DNA from 2 places in the Sphingomonas sp. BL-S-29 genome. Region 2 is predicted to be linked to the other one. Evidence: riboswitches for the same ligand, from Rfam matches in the RefSeq annotation. Region 2 holds a riboswitch; the other holds the start of a gene.
The links. A riboswitch is a leader RNA that binds a small molecule or an ion and turns the genes downstream of it on or off. The one in region 2 is predicted to bind glycine.
Positions count from the first base shown of each region.

Region 1 (10,923 bases), 1.5 Mb from region 2:
TATAACGCGGCAACCAAGCCTAACCTGCGTCAATCAGCCAGGGAGAGAAGACATGGCGCATAAGTTCGTGATCGAGCAGAACAAGGCCGGCGAGTATGTCGCCAAGTTCAAGTACAACAGCGAAATCATCTTCTGGACCGAGGGCTATTCGAGCAAGGCCGGCGCGAAGAACGCGATCGAGTCGGTGCTGAAGAATGGACCGGGCGCGCCGATCGAAGAGGGTTGAGCCTTTTCTGACGATCGCGGGCTGCGCTTGGCAGCCGGTGGATCGACGATGGGACCACCGAAATTCCCTGTTCCGGCCGCGGAACAGGGAATTTTTTTGTTTTCGGGCCTGTTCTGGGTGCATTTTCTCCGAAATATCGATGCGAAAACATAGTGTTGAAGATCGTTTTGGAATGCCCCCCTAGACTGAGACATGAAATAAGAGAGAGCTCTCTGGATGGAGGGCAAGAATGTCGAAGGACCATCGACGACGGCACGACCGGGGGTTCAAGCTGTGGGTTGTGGGTCGGATTGAGTCGGGCGAGCGGGTGTCAGCCTTGTCGCTCGAGTTGGGGATCAGGGATAATCTGCTGTACCGGTGGCGCAATGCGGTGCGGGCGGGCGGGGAGCAGGCGCTGCGCGATCCGGGTCGTCCGGGGCGCGTAGCGGATGCGATGGCTAGCCAGGCGGCGGTTGGTGAGATCCGCGATGTTGCCACAGCGCAGCGTCAGATCGAGGCCTTGCAGCGCAAGATCGGCGAGCAGCAGGTGGCGCTGGATTTTTTCAAAGGCGCCTTGCGGCGTATCGAGGCGTCACGCCAGCCGAGCGACGGTGCTGGCGAGACGACGTCTTCGCCGAGATCCAGGCGATGACGGGTTCGCAAGGCGAGGGATCGGCGCTGTCGACAGAGGCGCTGTGCCAGTTGGCCGGGGTAAGCCGGGCCAGCTATTACCGGCGCTGGCGCGAGCATGCGCCAAAAGTGGAAGAGACGGCGCTGCGCGATCAGGTGCAGCGGCTGTGCCTGGCGCAGCGCTTCTATGGCTATCGCCGGATCACCGCGCTGCTCAGGCGTGACGGTTGGTGCGTCAACCACAAGCGGGTGGCCCGGCTGATGCGCGAGGACAATCTGCTGTGCCTGCGGGGTCGGACGTTCCGGCCGGCGACGACGGATGCGCGGCACGGCTGGCGGGTGTGGCCCAATCTGGCGCGCGCGATGCAACCGATGGCGATCAACCAGCTATGGGTGGCGGACATCACCTATGTCCATCTGGCCGAGGCGTTCGTCTATCTGGCGGTGATCCTCGACGCGTTCAGCCGCAAGGTGGTCGGCTGGGCGATGGCGGACCATCTGCGCGCCGAGCTGGCGCTCGAGGCGCTCGCCATGGCGCTGGAGCGACGCAGGGTGACCGCGGACGGTCTGGTCCATCACTCCGACCGAGGCGTGCAATATGCTTGCGGCGCGTACATCGCCCGGCTCGAAGCCGCCGGCATCATCCCCAGCATGAGCCGTGCGGGCTGCCCTTACGACAACGCCATGGCCGAGAGCTTCATGAAGACCCTGAAGCAGGAGGAGGTCGACGGTACCGGCTATCGCGACCTCGCCGACGCACGCGAGCGGATCGGGACCTTCATCGAGCAGGTCTACAATCGCCAGCGCCTGCACTCCGCCTTGGCCTACAGGTCGCCCGACGAGTATGAGGAAACCATGCGAAGGGCTGCTGCGCAGCAGCCCTTCAAACAAGCAACCGAGCTCTCTCTAATTAACGTGTCTCACTAAAGGGGGTCACTCCAGTTTCCCTGTTTCCGCAGAACAGGGAAATTCCGGCGCGGAACAGGGAATTGGTTTGGGTTGATCAGGGAATTGGCGCCCTGCCGCCGTGGCGCGCCGATGTGATCGAAGGGCTGCATTGGAGGGGGGAGCAGGCGCGGTCATTGCCCATGGATGGCAGATTCAGGCGCTGTGTTGAATCATGTGAGCGTTGGCGAATGCAGCGCTACCCCTCATCGTCCAGATTTGCGGCGCGATGGCCGGGAACAAGTCCGGGGTGATATCAGGAGGCGCTAACCCCGCGCCGCCGCCACCGCGGCGTCGCTGGCCAGCTTGTCGGCGCGTTCATTGTCCGGATGTCCGGCATGCCCCTTTACCCAGAGCCATTCGATGCGGTGCGGCTTGGCGGCGGCCAGCAGCGCCTGCCAGAGGTCGGCATTCTTGACCGGCTGTTTGGCAGCGGTCTTCCAGCCATTCTTCTGCCAGCCTTTGATCCATTTGGTCAGGCCGTCCATGACATAGCGGCTGTCGGTCGAGAGGACGACATGGCACGGGCGCGTGAGCGCGTTCAGGCCCTCGATCGCTGCCCTGAGCTCCATCCGATTGTTGGTGGTCAGCTTTTCGCCGCCCGAAATGTCGCGCTCGCGCGTGCCGGCACGGATCACCGCGCCCCAGCCGCCCGGCCCCGGATTGCCCTTGCACGCGCCGTCGGTGGCGATTTCGACTTTGGTGAGTTCCGTCGTCATGCGAATTGCCCCGCGCCCTGCGTCTCATAGGCCCTGAGGCGGCGGAGATAGGCGAGCGGATCCTTCCGCGTGACCAGCGCATCAGCCGGCGTGTTGAGCCAGTCCCAGGCGCGCGACAAAAGGAAACGGATACAGGCGCCCTTGGCGAGATGGATCAGGGCTGCCCGTTCTTGGGGCGTGAGATCGATCGACTGCGTGTAGCCGTCGATCAGCGCGCGCCCGACCGCCCAATTGGCGTTGCTTCCGGTCGCGTCGAACGACCAGGCAGTGTGCATGACCGCAAGGTCATAGGCGCGGATGTCGGTGCAGGCGAAATAGAAGTCGATCAGTCCGGTCACGGCATCGCCGCGCATCAGGACATTGTCGGGGAACAGGTCCGCATGGATCGCGCCGACCGGAAGGTGGGTGGGCCAGGCGGCGAGAACCGCGTCGAGCGCGAAACCGACATCGTCGTACAGCCCCGGCGCGATGCCATCCAGGTCGCGGCCACAGCGTTCGAACAATGGCCGCCAGGTATCGACGCCCATCGAATTGGCGCGCGTCAGGGGGAAATCGGCCAGTGCCTCATGCATCCGGCCCATCGCGGTGCCGGCGGCAAAGGCCTGTGGGATGGTGGGATGCGAGACCGAGACGCCGGTAAGGAACTCGATCAGGCAGGCGGGCCGGCCTTCGAGCTGATGGATCACGGTGCCGTCGCGGTCGGGCAGGGCGCGCGGCACCGGCAGGTCGTGTTTCCCGAGATGATCGATCATCGAAAAGAAGAAGGGCAGATCGTCCAGATGCACACGCTTTTCGTAGAGCGTCAGGATGAAGCGGCCGGCGGTCGTATCGACCAGGTAATTGCTGTTCTCAACGCCCTCGGCGATCCCCTTGGCGGAGACGAGTTCGCCATGGTCGAAACGCGACAGGAAGGCGCCCAGCGCCTCCGCTGAAACCTGAGTATATACCGCCATGGACTAGGGCCTGCAAGTGCAGCTGGAGGGGGTCGGGACGAGGCGAATTTTGCCGCCCGGGTAGGAGCAAGGAGGGAGCGATGGATATTCATCGTGACCGACGCGCGACGCCGCCGGGCGGCAAAAGGCGCCCCGCCCCGAAGGGGTCGCTCGGAGAGGGCCGCCGGACGGCGTCGCGCGGCTTGGACGGGCTACCGGCCCGCCCTGCGCCACGCTCCTTGCCGGCGACCCTCTCCGAGCGATCACGACCCCCTCCAGCTGCACTTGCAGGCCCTAAGCCGCGACTTCGAGGCCGCGGGGCAGCTTGAAGGAAATCGTCTCGCGCGTGGTCTCGACTTCGAACTCGCTGACCTCGAACCGCTCCGACAGCCGGTCGACGAGTTCGCGGACCAATACTTCGGGGGCCGAGGCTCCGGCGGTGATGCCGAGTGTCCGGACGCCTTCGAGGAAGTCGAAATTCAGGTCGCTCGCGCGCTGCACGAGCAGGGCCGGCGTGCCCTCGCGCACCGCGACCTCGACCAGCCGGACCGAGTTGGAGGAATTGGGTGCGCCGATCACCAGCATCGCGTCGCAAGCGCCGGCGATCTTCTTGACCGCCGCCTGACGGTTCGACGTGGCGTAGCAGATGTCCTCGCCACGCGGTGCCTGGATCGCGGGAAAGCGGCGCTGCAGCGCCTCGACGATGGCGGCGGTATCGTCGACCGACAGCGTCGTCTGAGTGAGGAAAGCGAGATTGGCGGGGTCGGACGGCGTCATCGTCTCGACATCGGCGACGGTTTCTACCAGCGACATCGATCCTTCGGGGACCTGGCCGAAGGTCCCGATCACCTCGGGATGGCCCTCATGACCGATGAAGACGATGTGGCGGCCGGCGGCGACCAGCCGTTCGGCCTGGCGATGCACCTTGGAGACGAGCGGGCAAGTGGCGTCGAGATAGGAGAGGCCGCGCTGCGCTGCCTTGGTCGGCACTGCCTTGGGCACGCCGTGCGCGGAAAAGACCACCGGCACGCCATCCGGCACTTCGTCAAGCTCCTCGACGAAGATCGCGCCTTTCTCGCGCAGCGCATCGACGACGAACTTGTTGTGGACGATCTCGTGCCGGACATAGACCGGCGCACCATATTTCTCGATCGCCAGCTCGACGATCTGGATCGCGCGGTCGACGCCAGCGCAAAAGCCGCGCGGCGCGGCAATGAGCAGTTCGAGTGGCGGTTTCTGGAGATCGGTCATCACGATGGGCTCTACGCGATTGCTTGCGTGCGCGAAAGCCGGTTCCTATGGTGCGCGTCGTTCCGGGGCCGGTGCGCGCGAGCGCGAGGCCCCTTCCTATGTGTTCCCATGTGATAAGGTGCGTGTGCCCGTGACAGCCCGGAAAATTGCCGTTCCCGCCATCCTGATGCTGCTGGCCGGCGGCTGCTCCACCACCGGAGACATTGACGAAACGGGTGGCATCACGGCGATCCGTTCGGCCTGTCCGACCGTCGGCGTTCCCGCGGCGACCGGCGATATCACCCTGTTCGATCCGCCGGCCAGTACCGCGGCGACCGCGATCGACGTTGCGGCGGTGATGACCAATGTCCGCTCCACCTGCGCCGATGCGACTGACGACATCGTCACCACCGTCACCTTCGATATCCAGGCGCGCCGGGCGCGCACCGATACGGCGCGCGACGTGAGTCTGCCCTATTTCATCACCGTCGTGCGGGGCGGCACCGCCGTTATCGCCAAGCGCGTCGGCCATGTCTCCGTGCATTTCAATGCCGGGCAGGACCGTGCGACGGCCAGCGGCCAGGCGAGCAGCACCATCTCCCGCGCGGCGGCCAGCCTTTCTGAAGATGTCCGCAAGAAGCTGACCGAAAAGCGCAAGGCGGGCGGCAGCGACGCCGCGGTCGACCCGCTGACTCGTCCGGAGATTCGCCAGGCCGTGCTGCGCGCTACCTTCGAGGCGCTGGTCGGCTTTCAACTGACCGACGATCAGCTCAAGTACAACGCCACCCGGTGACCGAGGTCCGGGCCTTTGCCCTGCTGACGGGTAAGGCCCGGTACCTCGGGCGGGGTGAAAACAGCGCCATCGCCAAGTCTCCCGTCACCGGGCCGGTGAAGATCGGCTTTCTTGGGCTGGAAGGCGACGAGCAGGCCGATCCGACCGTTCATGGCGGACCGGACAAGGCGCTGCATCATTATCCCCATGATCATTATGCGCGCTGGAGCGAGGACAGGGTGGACGATCCGGTGCTCGCGGCGCCGGGGGCCTTTGGCGAGAATATCGCGACGCTCGGGCTGACCGAAGATCAGGTCTGCATCGGCGACCGGTTCCGCCTGGGCCGCGCGCTGATCGAGATCAGCCAGGGCCGGCAACCCTGCTGGAAGCAGGCTGAACGGCTGCGCTGGCCGGCTCTCCCGGCACTGATGGTCAAGGAACGGCGCAGCGGATGGTATTACCGCGTGATCGAGGAAGGCGCCGCCGAGCCGGGCGAGGCCCTGGCGATGGTCGAGCGCCCCTTGCCAGGGTGGACAGTCCGCCGCGTCTTCGGTCTGCTCATCGCCGGGGACCATCGTCACGACCCGGCGGCGCTTCGTGACCTTGCGGGTATGGAACTGCTGTATGACGGATGGCGGCACCGTGCCCTCAAATTGATGGCTTAGCTAAAAGCGTTACCAAGGCCGATTGACTCGCATGCTGCACCGCGTCACACCGGGCATGTCGATGGAGGGCAACTTCCATAGGCACGCGCGGGAGAGACCCCGGACGTGGGACCCTTGTCAAAGCAATGGCTTGGCATGGAATCCCTGATCCAGGGCGCCGAAGGAGCAACCGCCCCGGAATCTCTCAGGCACACCGGACCGCGCGGGCTATCGACACTCTGGAAAGCGGCCGAGGCGATGTTTGCCCGGCCCACCGAAGGGGTAAGCCATCCTGCGCAAGCGGGTGGTCAAAGCTCTCAGGTTCCCGTGACAGAGGGGGCGGCGAAACGCGGCGTAAGATGCGCTGCGTAACGCCGTGACACCTTGTGACGGAGACCGGCATTGAGTGACAACGAAGGCCCCGAAATCGAGATCCAGACGCTGCCGCTCGATGCGTGGCACCGTGCGCGGGACGGCCGGATGGTCGAATTCGCCGGCTATCACATGCCCGTCCAGTATGAAGGCATCATGGCCGAGCATCTGTGGACGCGCGACTCCGCCGGTTTGTTCGACGTCAGCCATATGGGCCAGCTGCTCTTTACCGGCGACTGCGCCGATGCCGCGCTCGAAGCGCTGCTGCCGGGCGACATCAAGGGGCTTGCCCCTACGAAGATGCGCTATTCGCTGCTGCTCGCGGAGAATGGCGGCATTCTCGATGATCTGATGGTCACGCGCCGCGAGGACGGCATCTACATGGTCGTCAACGGCGCGACCAAATATGACGACATCTCCTATCTCCTCGATCACCTGCCCGAGGACATCACGATCAACATCATGGACGAGCAGGCGCTGCTCGCGCTCCAGGGCCCCAAGGCGGTTGACGTGCTGTCGCGGCTGGTGCCGGGCGTCGAGGCGTTGGTGTTCATGACCGCGGGTGCGTTCGAGTGGAACGGCACGCCGCTGTGGATCAGCCGCTCGGGCTATACCGGTGAGGACGGGTTCGAGATTTCGGTGCCGGCCGAGGCTGCCGAGGCACTCGCCGATGCGCTGACCGCCGAGGCCGAAGTGAAGCCGATCGGGCTCGGCGCGCGCGATTCGCTGCGGCTCGAGGCCGGCTTGCCGCTCTACGGGCATGATCTCGATCCCAAGACCACGCCGGTGATGGCCGATCTCGGCTTCGCTTTGTCCAAGCGCCGTCGCGAGGAAGGCAATTTCATGGGCGCCGAGCGTATCCTGCTCGAGCGCGAGCAGGGCGCGGCGGTCAAGCGCGTCGGCCTGGTCGTCGAAGGCCGCCAGCCAGTGCGCGAGGGCGCGGCGGTGGTCGATGCGGAGGGTTCCGAGGTCGGCAAGGTCACCAGCGGCGGTTTCGCCCCGAGCTTCGGTGCGCCGATCGCCATGGCCTATGTGCCCGCCGCGATGGCGGCGATCGGCACCGTCATCCAGATTACGCAGCGTGGCAAGGTCCACCAGGCGACCGTCACCGCGATGCCGCTGATTCCACACCGCTATGTCCGAGCAGGAGGCAAGTAAGATGAGCCGTTACTTCACCGAAGATCATGAATGGGTCGATGTCGACGGCGACATCGGCACGGTCGGCATCAGCGAGTACGCGCAAGGCCAGCTCGGCGACATCGTGTTCGTCGACGTGCCGGCGGAGGGCAAGGAACTGGCGAAGGGCGACGAGGCCGCGGTGGTCGAATCGGTCAAGGCCGCATCGGACGTCTATTCGCCGGTCTCCGGCACCGTGCTTGAAGGCAATGCCGCGCTCGGCGACAATCCCGGGCTCGTCAACGAAGATCCCGAGGCCGAGGGCTGGTTCTTTAAGCTGACGCTCAGCGATCCGGAAGAACTCAAGGGCCTGATGGATGAGGCGGCCTACGCCGCTTTCGTCGCGAAGCTTTGATGTGACGTACTCCCCTCCCGCTTGCGGGAGGGGTTGGGGGCGGGCTCGCGCTTTCCTCCAACGCTCCGCCCGGAATTGGCCGGGCGCCCACCCCCGACCCCTCCCGCAGGCGGGAGGGGGGAGATTGCTTGAATGCGGTATTTGCCCCTTACCGACAATGATCGTCAGGCGATGCTCGCCACGATCGGCGCCAGGTCGATCGACGATCTGTTCGTCGACGTGCCCGCCATTGCCCAACTCGACGGCCCGATCCACGGCCTTCCGGGCCATGCGAGCGAATTGGCGGTCGAACGCCACATGTCGGCGCTGGCGCGCAAGAACCTGGCGGCGGGCGACGCGCCCTTCTTCCTCGGCTGCGGTGCCTATAAGCATCATGTGCCGGCGAGCGTCGACCATCTGATCCAGCGCGGCGAGTATCTGACGGCGTACACGCCGTATCAGCCCGAGATCGCGCAGGGCACGCTGCAGATGCTGTTCGAGTTCCAGACCCAGGTCGCGCGGCTGCTCGGCACCGATGTGGCGAACGCGTCGATGTACGATGGCTCGACCGCCTGCTGGGAAGCGATCGGCATGGCGCGGCGGGTGACCAAGCGGGCCAAGGCGATCCTGTCGACCGGGCTTCACCCGCATTATGTTTCCGTCGCGAAGACCATGGCGAAGTTCACCGGTGATGTGCTGGAAACCGGCACACCGTCGCTGTCGGCCGGGACCGACATCGCCGACCTGATCGCGGCGATCGACAACGATACGTCCTGTGTCGTCGTCCAGTATCCCGATATCCTCGGCCGGATCGACGACCTGTCCGAGCTGGCCGCCGCTTGCCACGCCAAGAAGGCGCTGCTGATCGCCGTGGTCACCGAGCCCGTGGCGCTGGGTGCGATCAAGTCGCCGGGCGAGATGGATGCGGATATCGTCGTGGGCGAAGGCCAGTCGATCGGCGTCGGGCTTCAGTTCGGCGGGCCCTATGTCGGGCTGTTCGGCTGCAAGGAAAAATATGTCCGCCAGATGCCGGGCCGGCTCTGCGGGGAGACGCAGGACGCGGACGGCCGTCGCGGTTTCGTGCTGACGCTGTCGACGCGCGAGCAGCATATCCGCCGCGAAAAGGCGACGTCGAACATCTGCACCAATTCCGGTCTCTGCGCGCTGGCCTTCTCGATCCACATGACCCTGCTCGGCGAGGCCGGACTGCGCGCGCTGGCCGAGACCAACCACGCCGGTGCGGTCGCCGCAGCGGAGCGGCTCGCGCAAATACCGGGCGTCGAACTGGTCAACGAGACCTTCTTCAACGAATTCACCCTGAAGCTGCCGGTCGAGGCGCGGCCCGTGGTGCGGACGCTGGCCGATCGCGGCATCCTGGCCGGCGTGTCGCTCGGGCGGCTCTATCCCGGCGAGAGCGATCTGGCGAACGGCCTGGTCGTCGCGGTGACCGAGACGACCACCATGGAGGATGTCGAGACACTTGCCTCCGCGCTCCAGGAGGTGCTGGCATGACCACTCCTCCTTCCGTTCGCCCTGAGCTTGTCGAAGGGCTGTTCTTTTCTTTCAACCGTTCAAAAGAAGGGCCGGGCTTCGACAAGCTCAGCCCGAACGGGTTTGTGCGAGGAACCCAGGCATGACGATCAACGCAAGCGGCTGGCGCCCGGAGCGCCCCGAGGCCGGTTCCGCCACGGCCCCGACCTTCACCGGCAACAAGGCGCTGATGCTGGAAGAGGCGCTGATCTTCGAGATCGGCTCGACCGGGACCACGGGTGTGGAAGTTGCGGCCCCGGCCAAGGTCGCCTCGCGGCTTGGCAACCTGAGTCGGTCGGCGCCGATTGGCCTTCCGGGCCTGTCCGAGCCCGAAGCGGTGCGCCACTACACGCGCCTGTCGCGGCAGAATTACGCGATCGACCTCGGCCTGTTCCCGCTCGGTTCGTGCACGATGAAGCACAACCCGCGGCTCAACGAGAAGATGGCGCGGCTGCCCGGTTTCGCCGATATCCACCCGCTCGCGCCGGTCGATACGGTGCAGGGCGCGCTCGAGGTGATCCACCAGCTCGCGCACTGGCTGGTGACGCTGACCGGCATGCATTCCGTCGCGATGAGCCCCAAGGCGGGCGCGCATGGTGAGCTTTGCGGGATCCTGGCGATCCGCGCGGCGTTGGAAGCGCGGGGCGAGGGGCACCGCAAGGTGATCCTGGTGCCGGAGAGCGCGCATGGCACCAACCCGGCGACCGCGGCCTTTGCCGGCTATTCGGTCGAGGATATCCCCGCGACCAGCGAAGGCCGGGTCGATCTGGCGGCGCTGACCGCGCGGCTGGGGCCGGACGTGGCCGGGGTGATGATCACCAACCCCAATACCTGCGGGCTGTTCGAGCGGGACATGCGCAAGATCTCGGACGCGGTCCACGCGGCGGGCGGCCTGGTCTATTGCGACGGGGCGAACTTCAACGCGATCGTCGGGCGTGTGCGTCCGGGCGATCTCGGCATCGACGCGATGCACATCAACCTGCACAAGACCTTCTCCACGCCGCATGGCGGCGGCGGACCGGGTTCGGGGCCGGTGGTGTTCTCGGAAGCGCTGGCGCCCTATGCGCCACTGCCCTTCGTCGAGAAGACGGCGGACGGCTTCCGCCTCGTCGAGGAAGAGACCGCCGAGGAGCATCATGCGGGCAGCTTCGGGCGCATGGTCGCCTTCCAGGGGCAGATGGGCATGTTCACCCGCGCGCTGACCTATATCCTCAGCCACGGCGCCGATGGCCTGCGGCAGGTGGCGGAGGATGCGGTGCTCAACGCGAACTATATCCTGCGCTCGCTCGACGGCACGCTCGATGCACCGTTCGGGGCGTCCGGGCCGTGCATGCATGAGGCCCTGTTCTCGGATTCGAACCTGGCCGAGGGTTTCTCGACGATCGACGTGGCCAAGGGGCTGATCGACGAGGGGTATCATCCGATGACGATGTA
Region 1 is NZ_CM145482.1:2,735,282-2,746,204, forward strand. Features, by position in the region: gene ACZ1I2_RS13020 (NAD(P)/FAD-dependent oxidoreductase) at 1-5, shown strand, start outside; gene ACZ1I2_RS13025 (YegP family protein) at 53-226, shown strand; gene ACZ1I2_RS13030 (transposase) at 456-857, shown strand; gene ACZ1I2_RS13035 (IS3 family transposase) at 854-1,762, shown strand; gene rnhA (ribonuclease HI) at 2,047-2,499, opposite strand; gene thrB (homoserine kinase) at 2,496-3,452, opposite strand; gene ispH (4-hydroxy-3-methylbut-2-enyl diphosphate reductase) at 3,726-4,682, opposite strand; gene ACZ1I2_RS13055 (hypothetical protein) at 4,849-5,454, shown strand; gene ACZ1I2_RS13060 (MOSC domain-containing protein) at 5,451-6,098, shown strand; glycine riboswitch at 6,177-6,309, shown strand; gene gcvT (glycine cleavage system aminomethyltransferase GcvT) at 6,480-7,607, shown strand; gene gcvH (glycine cleavage system protein GcvH) at 7,609-7,980, shown strand; gene gcvPA (aminomethyl-transferring glycine dehydrogenase subunit GcvPA) at 8,113-9,471, shown strand; gene ACZ1I2_RS13080 (hypothetical protein) at 9,468-9,596, shown strand; gene gcvPB (aminomethyl-transferring glycine dehydrogenase subunit GcvPB) at 9,593-10,923, shown strand, end outside.
Region 1: linked by a shared signal. The riboswitch ahead of gcvT (glycine cleavage system aminomethyltransferase GcvT) and the one ahead of ACZ1I2_RS20020 (L-serine ammonia-lyase) in region 2 are both predicted to bind glycine.

Region 2 (10,923 bases):
CCTGCACCTCGATGTGCCGCGGCGAGAGGATGTATTTCTCGATCAGCACCTGTGTGTTGCCGAAGGACGATGCTGCCTCGCGCTGGCAGGACAGCAGCGCGTCGGCGAAATTCTCCGGCGCTTCGACGCGGCGCATGCCCTTGCCGCCACCGCCCGCAACCGCCTTGATCAGCACGGGATAGCCAACCGCCGCAGCCTCCGCCGCGAGCCGCTCCGGCGACTGGTCCTCGCCGAGATAGCCCGGCGTCACGGGCACGCCCGCCGCGATCATCCGCTCCTTGGCGGCATCCTTCAGCCCCATGGCGCGGATGCTATCGGGCTTGGGCCCGACCCAGATAATGCCGGCATCGATCACCGCCTGCGCGAAGTCGGCATTCTCCGACAGGAAGCCATAGCCCGGATGGATCGCCTCGGCCCCGGTGTGCTTCGCAGCGGCGATTATCTTCTCGCCGACCAGATAGCTCTCGCGCGCCGGGGAGGGGCCGATATGCACGGCCTCATCGGCCTGACGCACATGCAGCGCCTTGGCATCGGCATCCGAATAGACCGCGACGGTGCGCACGCCCATCGCCCGCGCGGTGCGGATGATCCGGCAGGCGATCTCGCCGCGATTGGCGATGAGAAGGGATTTCAGCAAGATCAGCCCTCGCAACCCGTGGCGCGCGCGGTCCAGGTGATGTTGACGATCTTCCAGGCGCCGGCTTCGCGGACCAGATCGAAATGGTCGACGCCGCAATGATGCGCCTTGCCGTCGATCAGGAAAATATAGGGCGCCCAGACCATCGCGATGTCGCCGTCGATCTCGATCGCTGGGTTGCTGATGCGCTCCTCATATTTCTCCGGGCCGGGTTTGACCCCGGCGGCGAACTCCGCCCAGCTCATATGGCGGACGGTGCGTGTGCCGTTCGGCGCTTCATTCGCCACGGTCGCGCCGCCCTCGCTACGAAGCTGGGCCAGGATCGCCGCGGAATCGCGTGCGGCCAGCCCGGCGAACAATGCGTTGATCGGCGCCATCACCGCGCCCTCGTCAGTGCCGGGGGGCGGCAGGCCGGTGCCCTTCGGCATCGGCTGCATCGGCGTGACCTGGGCGAGAAGCGCAAGCATCAGGGACATTCACAGGACTCCATGGAAAGGCGTCGTCTCGACGGTCACGATGATATTCCGAGCTCATCGTCCATCGATTCCCAGACGAGGAAGAGCGGATGAGCCGGTTCGTACGCAAAGGCGGCAAAGGCCGCGATCACTTCGTCGATCGTGAACAGCGTGCCACCCGCTGGCCTGACCGCCCGGAAATGGTGAACCGGATCCTGCGATTGCCGTTCGATGACGTAGCCATCGCCCTCGCAGGCGGTCTGCATGTAATCGCCATCCGACAGGGTCAGGATCGCGAAGCTGTTCCTGCTGTCCGGTGCGAGGATACGCAGTTGCGCATCCAGCGTCGCGGCATTGGGCCTTGGGAATACCAGGCCGTCCTCGAGCTCGAATTCCATCGCTTACATCCTGAACACGCCGAACGACGCCTTTTCCGGAATGGGCGCATTCAACGTCGCCGCAAAAGCCAGACCAAGCACATCGCGCGTCTGCGCCGGATCGATGATGCCGTCGTCCCACAGCCGCGCCGTCGCGTGCCAGGGATTGCCCTCGTCCTCATATTTCTGGCGGATCGGCGCCTTGAACGCCTCGGCCTCTTCCTCGGTCCAGCTCTCCGCATCGCGGTGCACCGTCGCCAGGACCGAGGCCGCCTGCTCCCCACCCATCACGCTGATCCGGCTGTTGGGCCAGCTGAACAGGAACCGCGGCGAATAGGCCCGGCCGCACATGCCGTAATTGCCTGCGCCGAAGCTGCCGCCGATCAGCACGGTGATCTTCGGCACGCTCGCCGTCGCCACTGCGGTCACGAGCTTCGCGCCATGCTTGGCGATGCCCTCCGCTTCATAACGCCCGCCGACCATGAAGCCCGAGATGTTCTGCAGGAACAGCAACGGGATGCGCCGCTGGCACGCCAGCTCGATGAAATGAGCGCCCTTCACCGCGCTCTCCGAGAAGAGCACGCCGTTATTGGCGAGGATCGCGACCGGCATGCCCCAGATATGCGCAAAACCGCACACCAGGCTCGATCCATAGAGCGCCTTGAACTCGTGAAACTCGGACGCGTCGACCAGCCGCGCGATCACCTCGTGCACATCGTACGGCGCACGGACGTCCGACGGGATGATCCCGTACAGCTCCTCCGCATCGAACTTCGGCGCCCGGGGTTCCACCAGCGCGATGTCGGGTTTCCGGTTCTCGGGCAGCGTGGAGACGATGTCGCGCACGATGGTCAGCGCATGCTCGTCATTCTCGGCGACATGGTCGACCACGCCCGACTTGCGGCCATGCGTCTCCGCGCCGCCCAGTTCCTCGGCGGAGATCACTTCGCCCGTCGCTGCCTTCACCAGCGGCGGGCCGGCGAGGAAGATCGTGCCCTGGTTGCGCACGATCACCGTCTCGTCGGACATCGCGGGCACATAGGCGCCGCCCGCCGTGCAACTGCCCATCACGCAGGCGATCTGCGGAATGCCCTTCGCCGACATGGTCGCCTGGTTGAAGAAGATCCGCCCGAAATGGTCGCGATCGGGAAACACCTCGGCCTGATGCGGCAGGTTCGCGCCGCCCGAATCGACCAGATAGATGCAGGGCAGGCGGTTCGCCTCGGCGATCTCCTGCGCGCGCAGATGCTTCTTCACCGTCAGCGGATAATAGGTCCCGCCCTTCACCGTGGCATCGTTGCACAGGATCATCACCTGCCGGCCGGAGACCCGGCCGATGCCCGCGATCACGCCGGCACCCGGCACCTCGTCGTCATACAGCCCGTTCGCGACGAGCTGCCCGATCTCGAGAAAGGGCGATCCCGGATCGAGCAGCCGCTCCACCCGGTCGCGTGGGAGCAGTTTGCCGCGCGACGCGTGCCGTTCGCGACTTTTCTCGGACCCGCCAAGCGCCGTCCGCGCGACATCGGCACGGAGTCGCTCCGCCAATGCCCGGTTGTGCGCTGCGTTGGCGCGGAAGGTCTCGCTCTCCGGCGATAGCTTGGTGTCGAGAGCCGGCGCGCTCATGGTGTTATCCTCATCTTGGCCCCTGACTAGACAGCGATCGCGCGAATGGGAAGCGACGCTCGCGGCATAAGGCTCTGTGCGGCGGTGCGGGGAAACGGCGGCGTTGGTATCTGGTGTAACCGAAAACACGGGTGTATCCCCCGCGCCATACACCTTGGAGAGGTCTATCACATGAAGCGTTCAACGATTTTTCTCGCGGCCCTGCTCGCCACCACTGCCTGCACCCAGAGCGCGACGACGCCGGTTGCGGGCAGCGCGATCGGCGTCGACGTGGCGGGGCTCGACAAGGCCGTCAAACCCGGCGACGATTTCGACGAATATGCCAATGGCGGCTGGCGCGCCAAGACCGAGATCCCGGCCGACCGGTCGAGCACCGGCATCTTCCTTCAGGTGTTCAACATCGCTGAAGGCCGCAATGCGCAGCTGATCGCGGAAGCCGTCAAGGCCAATGCCGCCGCCGGCACCGACCAGCGCAGGATCGCCGATTTCTACAATGCCTATCTCGACACCGCCGGCATCGAGAAGCGCGGCCTCGCCCCGATCAAGCCCGAGCTGGACGCGATCGCCGCCATTGCGGACAAGACCGCCCTGGCCAAGGCCCTCGGCGCCGATCTTCGCGCCGATGTCGATCCGCTCAACGCGACCAATTTCAAGACCGAGCATCTGTTCGGCCTGTTCGTCACCCAGGCGCTCGACAATCCGGGCCAGACCGTGCCGTATCTGCTTCAGGGCGGCATCGGTCTGCCCGAGCGCGACTATTATGTCTCGGCCAAGCCCGACATGGCGCAGGTCCGCACCGCCTATAAGGCCTATGTTACCAAGGTCTTCACCCTGGCCGGCCTGAGCGATCCCGCCGCGCGCGCCGACCGTGTAATGGCGCTCGAGACCAAGATCGCCACGGCGCATGCCGGCTATATCGAGAGCCAGGACGTCCATAAGGCGAACAACCCGTGGAAACAGGCGGACTTCGCGAAGAAGGCGCCGGGCCTGGACTGGAACGCCTTTTTCGAAGCGGCGGGTCTTTCGGGCCAGCAGGACTTCATCGTCTGGCATCCCGCCCCGACCGCGAAGCTCTCCGCCCTGGTGGCGAGCGAGCCGCTGGAAGCGTGGCAGGACTGGATGGCCTTCCACCACATCAACACCGTCACGCCGGTGCTGCCCAAGGCCTTCGACGATGCCTCGTTCGACTTCTACGGCAAGACGCTGAGCGGCACGCAGCAGCCGCGGCCGCGCGACAAGCGGGCGATTGCCGCCGTGAACAACAGCCTGGGCGACGCGGTCGGCCAGATCTATGTCGCGAAATTCTTCCCGGCCTCGTCCAAGACCGACATCCAGAATATGGTGAAGAACATCCTGGCCGCCTTCGACAAGCGCGTCGAGAATCTGACCTGGATGGCGCCCGCGACCAAGGCCGAAGCGCGCAAGAAGATCGAGACGATGCGCGTCGGCGTCGGCTATCCCGAGACCTGGCGCAATTACGGGTCGCTGGAGATCAAGGGCGACGATCCGCTCGGCAATCTGCAGCGTGCGCGCCTCGCGGAATACCGACACCAGGTCGGCAAGATCGGCAAGGCGCCGGACAAGGGCGAATGGTGGATGACGCCGCAGACGGTCAACGCGGTCAATCTGCCGCTGCAGAATGCGCTCAACTTCCCGGCGGCGATCCTTGAGGCGCCGTTCTACGATCCCAAGGCGGACGCGGCTGCGAACTATGGTTCGATCGGCGCGGTCATCGGGCACGAGATCAGCCACAGCTTCGACAACACCGGCGCCGAGTTCGATTCGAGCGGCAAACTGCGCAACTGGTGGACCCTCGCCGACTTCGCGCATTTCAAGGAGCAGAGCGCGGCGCTTGCCAAGCAGTATGACGCCTATGAGGCGCTGCCAGGCCTTCACCTCAGCGGCGAACAGACGCTGGGCGAGAATATCGCCGACGTTGCTGGCCTGACCGCGGCGTACGAGGCGTACCGTGCCTCGCTCGGCGGCAAGGAAGCGCCGGTGATCGACGGGCTGACCGGCGATCAGCGCTTCATGCTCGCCTTCGCCCAGAGCTGGCGCGAGAAGACTCGCGAGAAGTCCACGCGTCAGCAGGTCGCGACCGACGGCCATTCGCCGGGCCGTTTCCGTGCGCAGACCATTCGCAACCTCGATGCGTGGTACAAGGCATTCGACGTGCAGCCGGGCCAGAAGCTGTATCTGGAACCCAGTGCGCGCGTGAAGGTCTGGTAAAAGGACGGGAAGGGCGGACCATGTTGCTGATCGGACAGTATGATTCGCCCTTCGTCCGCCGCGTCGCGGTGACGTTGAAGCTCTATGATCTGCCCTATCGCCACGCGCCGCTGTCGGCGTTCGGCGATGTCGAGGAGATCGCGCGCTACAACCCGCTGCGGCGCGTGCCGACCCTGGTCTATGAGGACGGCGTCGCGCTGACCGACAGCGGCGCGATCGTCGATGCGCTCGACGAGATGGTCGGCCCCGAGCGCGCCTTCCTCACCCGCCGCGGCGACGATCGCCGTGCCATGCTCCGTACCTGCGCCTTCGCCGCCGGCGTCGCGGAAAAGGCGGTCAGCCTGGTCTATGAACGTGCCTTTCGCGATGGCGGCCTGAAGATGTGGGTCGAGCGGTGCCGCGCCCAGGTGATCGACACGCTCGACCTGCTCGAACGCGAGCGCGCGGCGGCGAAGGACCCATGGCTGCTCGGCGAGACGATGAGCCACGCCGATGTCCTGCTCGGCACGATGCACCGCTTCGTCAGCGAGGCGCTGGCCGATCAGTTCGTCATGGATGGCTGGGTCGCCCTGGGGGAGCACGCCGCACGGTGCGAAGCGCTCCCCGAATTCACTGACGCTTATCAGGCGTTCAAGCTCACGCTGCCGGATCAGGCAGCATAATAGCCGGGCTGGTCGATGTCGCTCAGCAGATCCGGGCCCGTCGGTTCCCAGCCCAGCGACGACCGCGTGCGCGCGCTCGATGCGGGAATATCCGCTCCGGCGAAATCGGCGAACCAGCCGAAATGCTCCGGTCCACGCGATTCGACCGGCACGCCGAGCCGCCGCCCGATCACCGCGGCGATGTCCCTGAACGCGACTCCTTCGTCGCCGGTCGCGTGATAGGCCGCCTCGGTGGCGCCCTGTTCGAGCGCAAGCCGGTAGAGGCGCGCGGCGTCGAGCCGGTGTACCCCAGGCCAACGGTTCGCCCCGTCGCCGATATAGGCGGACACGCCTTTCTCGCGGGCCAGGCCGATCAGGAACGGGATGAAGCCGTGGTCGCCAGTGCCGTGCACCGACGGCGCCAGCCGGATGGAGGCGGCCCGCACGCCGCGCGCCGCCAGAGCTATCGCGGCGGCCTCGGACCGGCGCGGGTAGGAGGGGTGCGACGCGGGCAGATCCGCCTCGGTCGCGACCCGGCCCGGCGCGAGCAACGCAAAGCCCGAGGTGACGAGCAACGGCCGGTCCGACCCCATCAGCGCGCTGCCCAATGTCTCGATCGCCAGCTGGTCCTGCCGCGCATTCTCGGCAAACCGGGAGAAATCATGGTTGAATGCGGTGTGGATCACCCCGTCCGCCGCCGCCGCGCCATCGCGCAGCGTATCGAGGTCGTCGAGCGTCCCGGACACGATGTCGGCACCGGCCGCGGCGAGCCCGGCTGCCTTTTCCGCGGACCGGGCCAGGCCCGTCACCTGATGGCCGGCACTGACCAGTTCCTCGACCACCGCCGACCCGACCCATCCGGTGGCACCCGTTACAAATACGCGCATCTGCTCATCTCCAGCATTTCGATCCGCCTATTGTCGTGATCCGGTTTATGCGGGTAAAGTAGTGACATTATCCTGGTATAAACACTAACTGGATGGGCAGCCATGTCCGACGACAACATGCTCGGCACCTATCTCCGGAATCGGCGCACCAGGCTCGATCCCGCCTCGTTCGGGTTCGCCGGGCGGCGGCGGACCACGGGGTTGCGCCGCGAGGAAGTGGCGCAGCGCGCCAATATCAGCCCGACCTGGTATACCTGGCTTGAACAAGGACGTGGTGGGAAACCCTCGGCCGACGTGCTCGATCGCATCGCGGCGGCATTGACCCTGACGGAGGTCGAGCGCGAGCATCTGTTCCTGCTTGGTCTCGGCCGCCCGCCCGCGGCCCAGTATCGCGGCGGGGATCCGATCACGCCGCGCTTGCAGGGGCTGCTCGACGTGCTGACCTGCAGTCCCGCCATCGTGCGGACCGCGACCTGGGACGTCGTCGCCTGGAACCGCGCCGCGGCGGTGGTCCTCACCAATTACGGCACGATCCCGCCCGGCCAGCGCAATATCCTGCGCCTGATCTTCTGCGACGATCGAGTCCGCGCGGCGCAGCCGCAATGGGAATCGGTGGCGCGATTCGTCGTGAGCTCCTTCCGGATCGATGCCGCGCGCGCCGGCGCCGACGCCGAGGTCGCGCCGCTGGTCGAGGAACTCTGCCGGTCGAGCCCCGAATTCGCCTCGATGTGGCAGGACAATGAAGTGCGGACCTATGGCGACGGGACCAAGCATCTGCGCCATCCCCAGGTCGGCCTGATCGCCCTGGAATATTCCGCCTTCGCGGTGGACGGCCGGCCGGACCTCAGCCTGATCGTCTACAACCCGGCCACGCCGGACGACCGGGCGCTCGTCCAGTCCCTGGTCGACGGGTGGGAAGCTCCTGTCGAGGAATCCCGCGCGGTCTGGGCATCCTGACCAGCGTGGCGATTGACTTGGCGCGGGCACTCGCTCACCTATCGGCGGTCGCACGGGAGAGATCGGCTTTGGCCGGCGCCGAAGGAGCAACCGCCCCGGAAACTCTCAGGCAAAAGGACCGCGCGACACAGACACTCTGGAGAGTGGTGCCACGGCACCCGCCGACGGGATAGCGATCTCAGGCAAAGGGACAGAGGGGGCATGCAACGGCGCGCGCAGCGCCTGACAGGAGCATGCCCCGGTGACCTCACCTCTCGCGACCTCGACTTTTCCCGACCCGCGCTTTCGCCCGATCAGCATCGCCGAGATGTTCACCATCGGCATCGGCCCGTCCAGCTCGCACACGGTCGGGCCAATGCGCGCCGCGGCGGATTTCGCGCGGACCATCCTCGCCCTGCCGGAACGCGCGACCAGGGTCGGTTGCAGCCTGTACGGATCGTTGGCGCTCACCGGCATCGGGCACGGCACCGATACCGCGGTCCTGCTCGGCCTTGCCGGCTGGGAGCCGGAGACAGTCGATCCCGAAGCGGCGGCGGCGCTGGTCGCCGGGTTCCGCACGGACAATGCGCTGCCGCTCGGGCGAGGAGGCGGAGAGGGCGGCTATGCGGTGGCGCTGGACGGCAAGGGCGGGATCGATTTCCATCCCGAACGCTTCGAGCCGGAACATCCTAATGCCCTCGATCTGACTGCCTGGTTCCCGGACGGTACGTCGCAGACGCTACGCTATTATTCGGTCGGCGGCGGCACCATCCGGCGCGGCGGGGAACGACCGGAGCTTGGCAATGTCGCGGTGCGCCATCCCTTCACGTCGGGTGACGAGCTGCTGCTGGCGGCCGAGGCAGAGCATATCTCGATCAGCGAGCTGGTTCGCCGCAACGACACTGCCTGGCGCACCGCGGCCGAGACCGACGCGCTGCTCGACGGCGTCGCCGATGCGATGCGCGCCTGCATCGATCGCGGCATGGTGAAGGGTGGCATATTGCCGGGCGGCCTCAACGTGCGTCGCCGCGCCAAGGGGCTGCACGAAGCGCTGATCTCCCGCTCGGAACGCGGCGCCCCGTCGCATACCATCCAATGGGTCAGCCTCTGGGCGCTGGCCGTGAACGAGGAGAATGCCGCCGGCGGCCGCGTGGTCACCGCGCCGACCAATGGCGCCGCCGGCATCATCCCCGCGGTGATCCGCTATTACGAGACGTTCGAGGGTCCCGCGACGCGCGAGGGCATTCGCATCTTCCTGTCGACTGCGGCGGCGATCGGCATGCTCTACAAGACCCGCGCCTCCATCTCGGCGGCGGAGATGGGCTGCCAGGGCGAGGTCGGCGTGGCCTGCTCGATGGCCGCCGCCGGCCTCGCGGCGGTGCTCGGCGCGAGCAATGCCCAGATCGAGAATGCCGCCGAAATCGGCATCGAGCATAATCTCGGCCTGACCTGCGATCCGATCGGCGGGCTCGTCCAGGTGCCCTGCATCGAGCGCAACGCGATGGGCGCGGTCAAGGCGATCAACGCCGCCTATCTCGCGCTCGACGGGGACGGCACCCACATCGTCAGCCTCGACCAGGCGATTGAGACGATGCGCCAGACCGGCGAGGACATGCGCTCCAAATACAAGGAAACCAGCCTGGGCGGCCTCGCCGTCAACGTGGTGGAGTGCTGACAGGCAGTTGGATCAATAGGTGCAAGGAGCAAACCGTTCGTCCTGAGTAGGGGCTGAGCGAAGTCGAAGACCCGTATCGCAGGACAGTTGGAGCGCATGACGCCTGTTCTTCGATACGCCATTCGACAAGCTCAATGGCTACTCAGGACGAACGGAGACGGTATGGGTTTCGGCTCTACGCCTCAAGCCGCCCGTCAATAATCCCTCGAATAGCGCAGGTTGATCGCGGTCCCGTTCGATCCGCCGGTCTGGCTCAGGATGCTCAATGCCTTGGACAAGGCGATCTCGATCTGGGTCGCGGTGAAGCCGCGCGTGTCGGTAACGATCTCCACATAGATATCGTTGGAGATATATTTGCCCGCGGCGACGGACGTTCCGCGCCCGGTTGCCTCGTCCGCGCCCAGCACGCGCAACCGGTCGATGCCCGAGGCGGAGCGCAGCTTGCCCAGCGGATTGAGCCCGCCGCCCGAGCCGCGCAGCGAATTGAGCGCCGAGGCGAGCTGGATCGCCTGCATCGGCGACAGCTCGGTGATCGAGTTGCCGAACAGGATGCGCGAGAGCAGTTCGTCCTGCGGCAGGCTGGGCGAGGAAGTGAAGGTGATTTGCGGGTTCTGCGCCCGGCCACCGATATTGATGGTGATCGCGGTGCCGGAGAGAGTCGCCGTCGCCCGCATCGACAAGCTCGGGTTCGTCACCGGGCCGCCTTCGAAGCGGATGATGCTGTCCTGGTCGAGATCGAAACGCTTGCCCGCGAAATTATAGGTGCCGCGCACCAGGTCGACATTGCCGATCACCTCCGGCGTGGCCGAGGTGCCGCCCACCCGCAGGTCGGCGCTCCATTCGCTTTCCAGCCCCATGCCGGTCACGAACAGCCGGTTGTCGGCACGGATGCGCAGGTCGAGCTTGAACAGGCTGGGCACGCCTGCCGCAGCTTCGGCCGCATCGCGCGCGGCCTGCGCGCGGCTGGTGCCCTTGCGGCGCACCCCCTGCAGTTCGGCGACTTCGGCCGCGCCCTGGCGGATGATCTCGTACCGCACTTCGGGCAGGTTCAGGGTGCCGGAGATCAGGCCGCCATTCGCCTTGCTGTTGGTCACCGCGATCTCGCCCGAGACGGTCGCGCCCAGCGCGTCGCTGCGCGCGAGCTGCGCATTGCTCAAGGTCACCCGGACATCGATCGGGAAGCCCGCGTCCGAGCCGAACCCGACGCTGCCGCGTGCTGAGACGGTGCCCTTGCCGGCGCGCCCGGTGAACTCGCTGATCTCGAACCGGTCGTTGGTGAAGCGTCCGGTCAGCTTGATCGCGCTGATGCGGGTGCCATAGGTCTCGTTATCATAGGCCAGCGCATTGGCGCGGATCAGCCCGGTCAGCTGCGGGCTGGAGATACGGCCGGAGAAATCGGCGGCAATGCCGATCTGCCCGGTGAGCGTCTGGTTCGCCAGGCCCGACAGGCTCCACAGCAC
Region 2 is NZ_CM145482.1:4,215,891-4,226,813, reverse strand. Features, by position in the region: gene ACZ1I2_RS20060 (acetyl/propionyl/methylcrotonyl-CoA carboxylase subunit alpha) at 1-637, opposite strand, end outside; gene ACZ1I2_RS20055 (nuclear transport factor 2 family protein) at 640-1,113, opposite strand; gene ACZ1I2_RS20050 (hypothetical protein) at 1,149-1,490, opposite strand; gene ACZ1I2_RS20045 (carboxyl transferase domain-containing protein) at 1,494-3,095, opposite strand; gene ACZ1I2_RS20040 (M13 family metallopeptidase) at 3,267-5,324, shown strand; gene ACZ1I2_RS20035 (glutathione S-transferase family protein) at 5,345-5,986, shown strand; gene ACZ1I2_RS20030 (SDR family oxidoreductase) at 5,974-6,852, opposite strand; gene ACZ1I2_RS20025 (helix-turn-helix transcriptional regulator) at 6,955-7,809, shown strand; glycine riboswitch at 7,853-7,940, shown strand; glycine riboswitch at 7,942-8,007, shown strand; gene ACZ1I2_RS20020 (L-serine ammonia-lyase) at 8,117-9,463, shown strand; gene ACZ1I2_RS20015 (translocation/assembly module TamB domain-containing protein) at 9,658-10,923, opposite strand, start outside.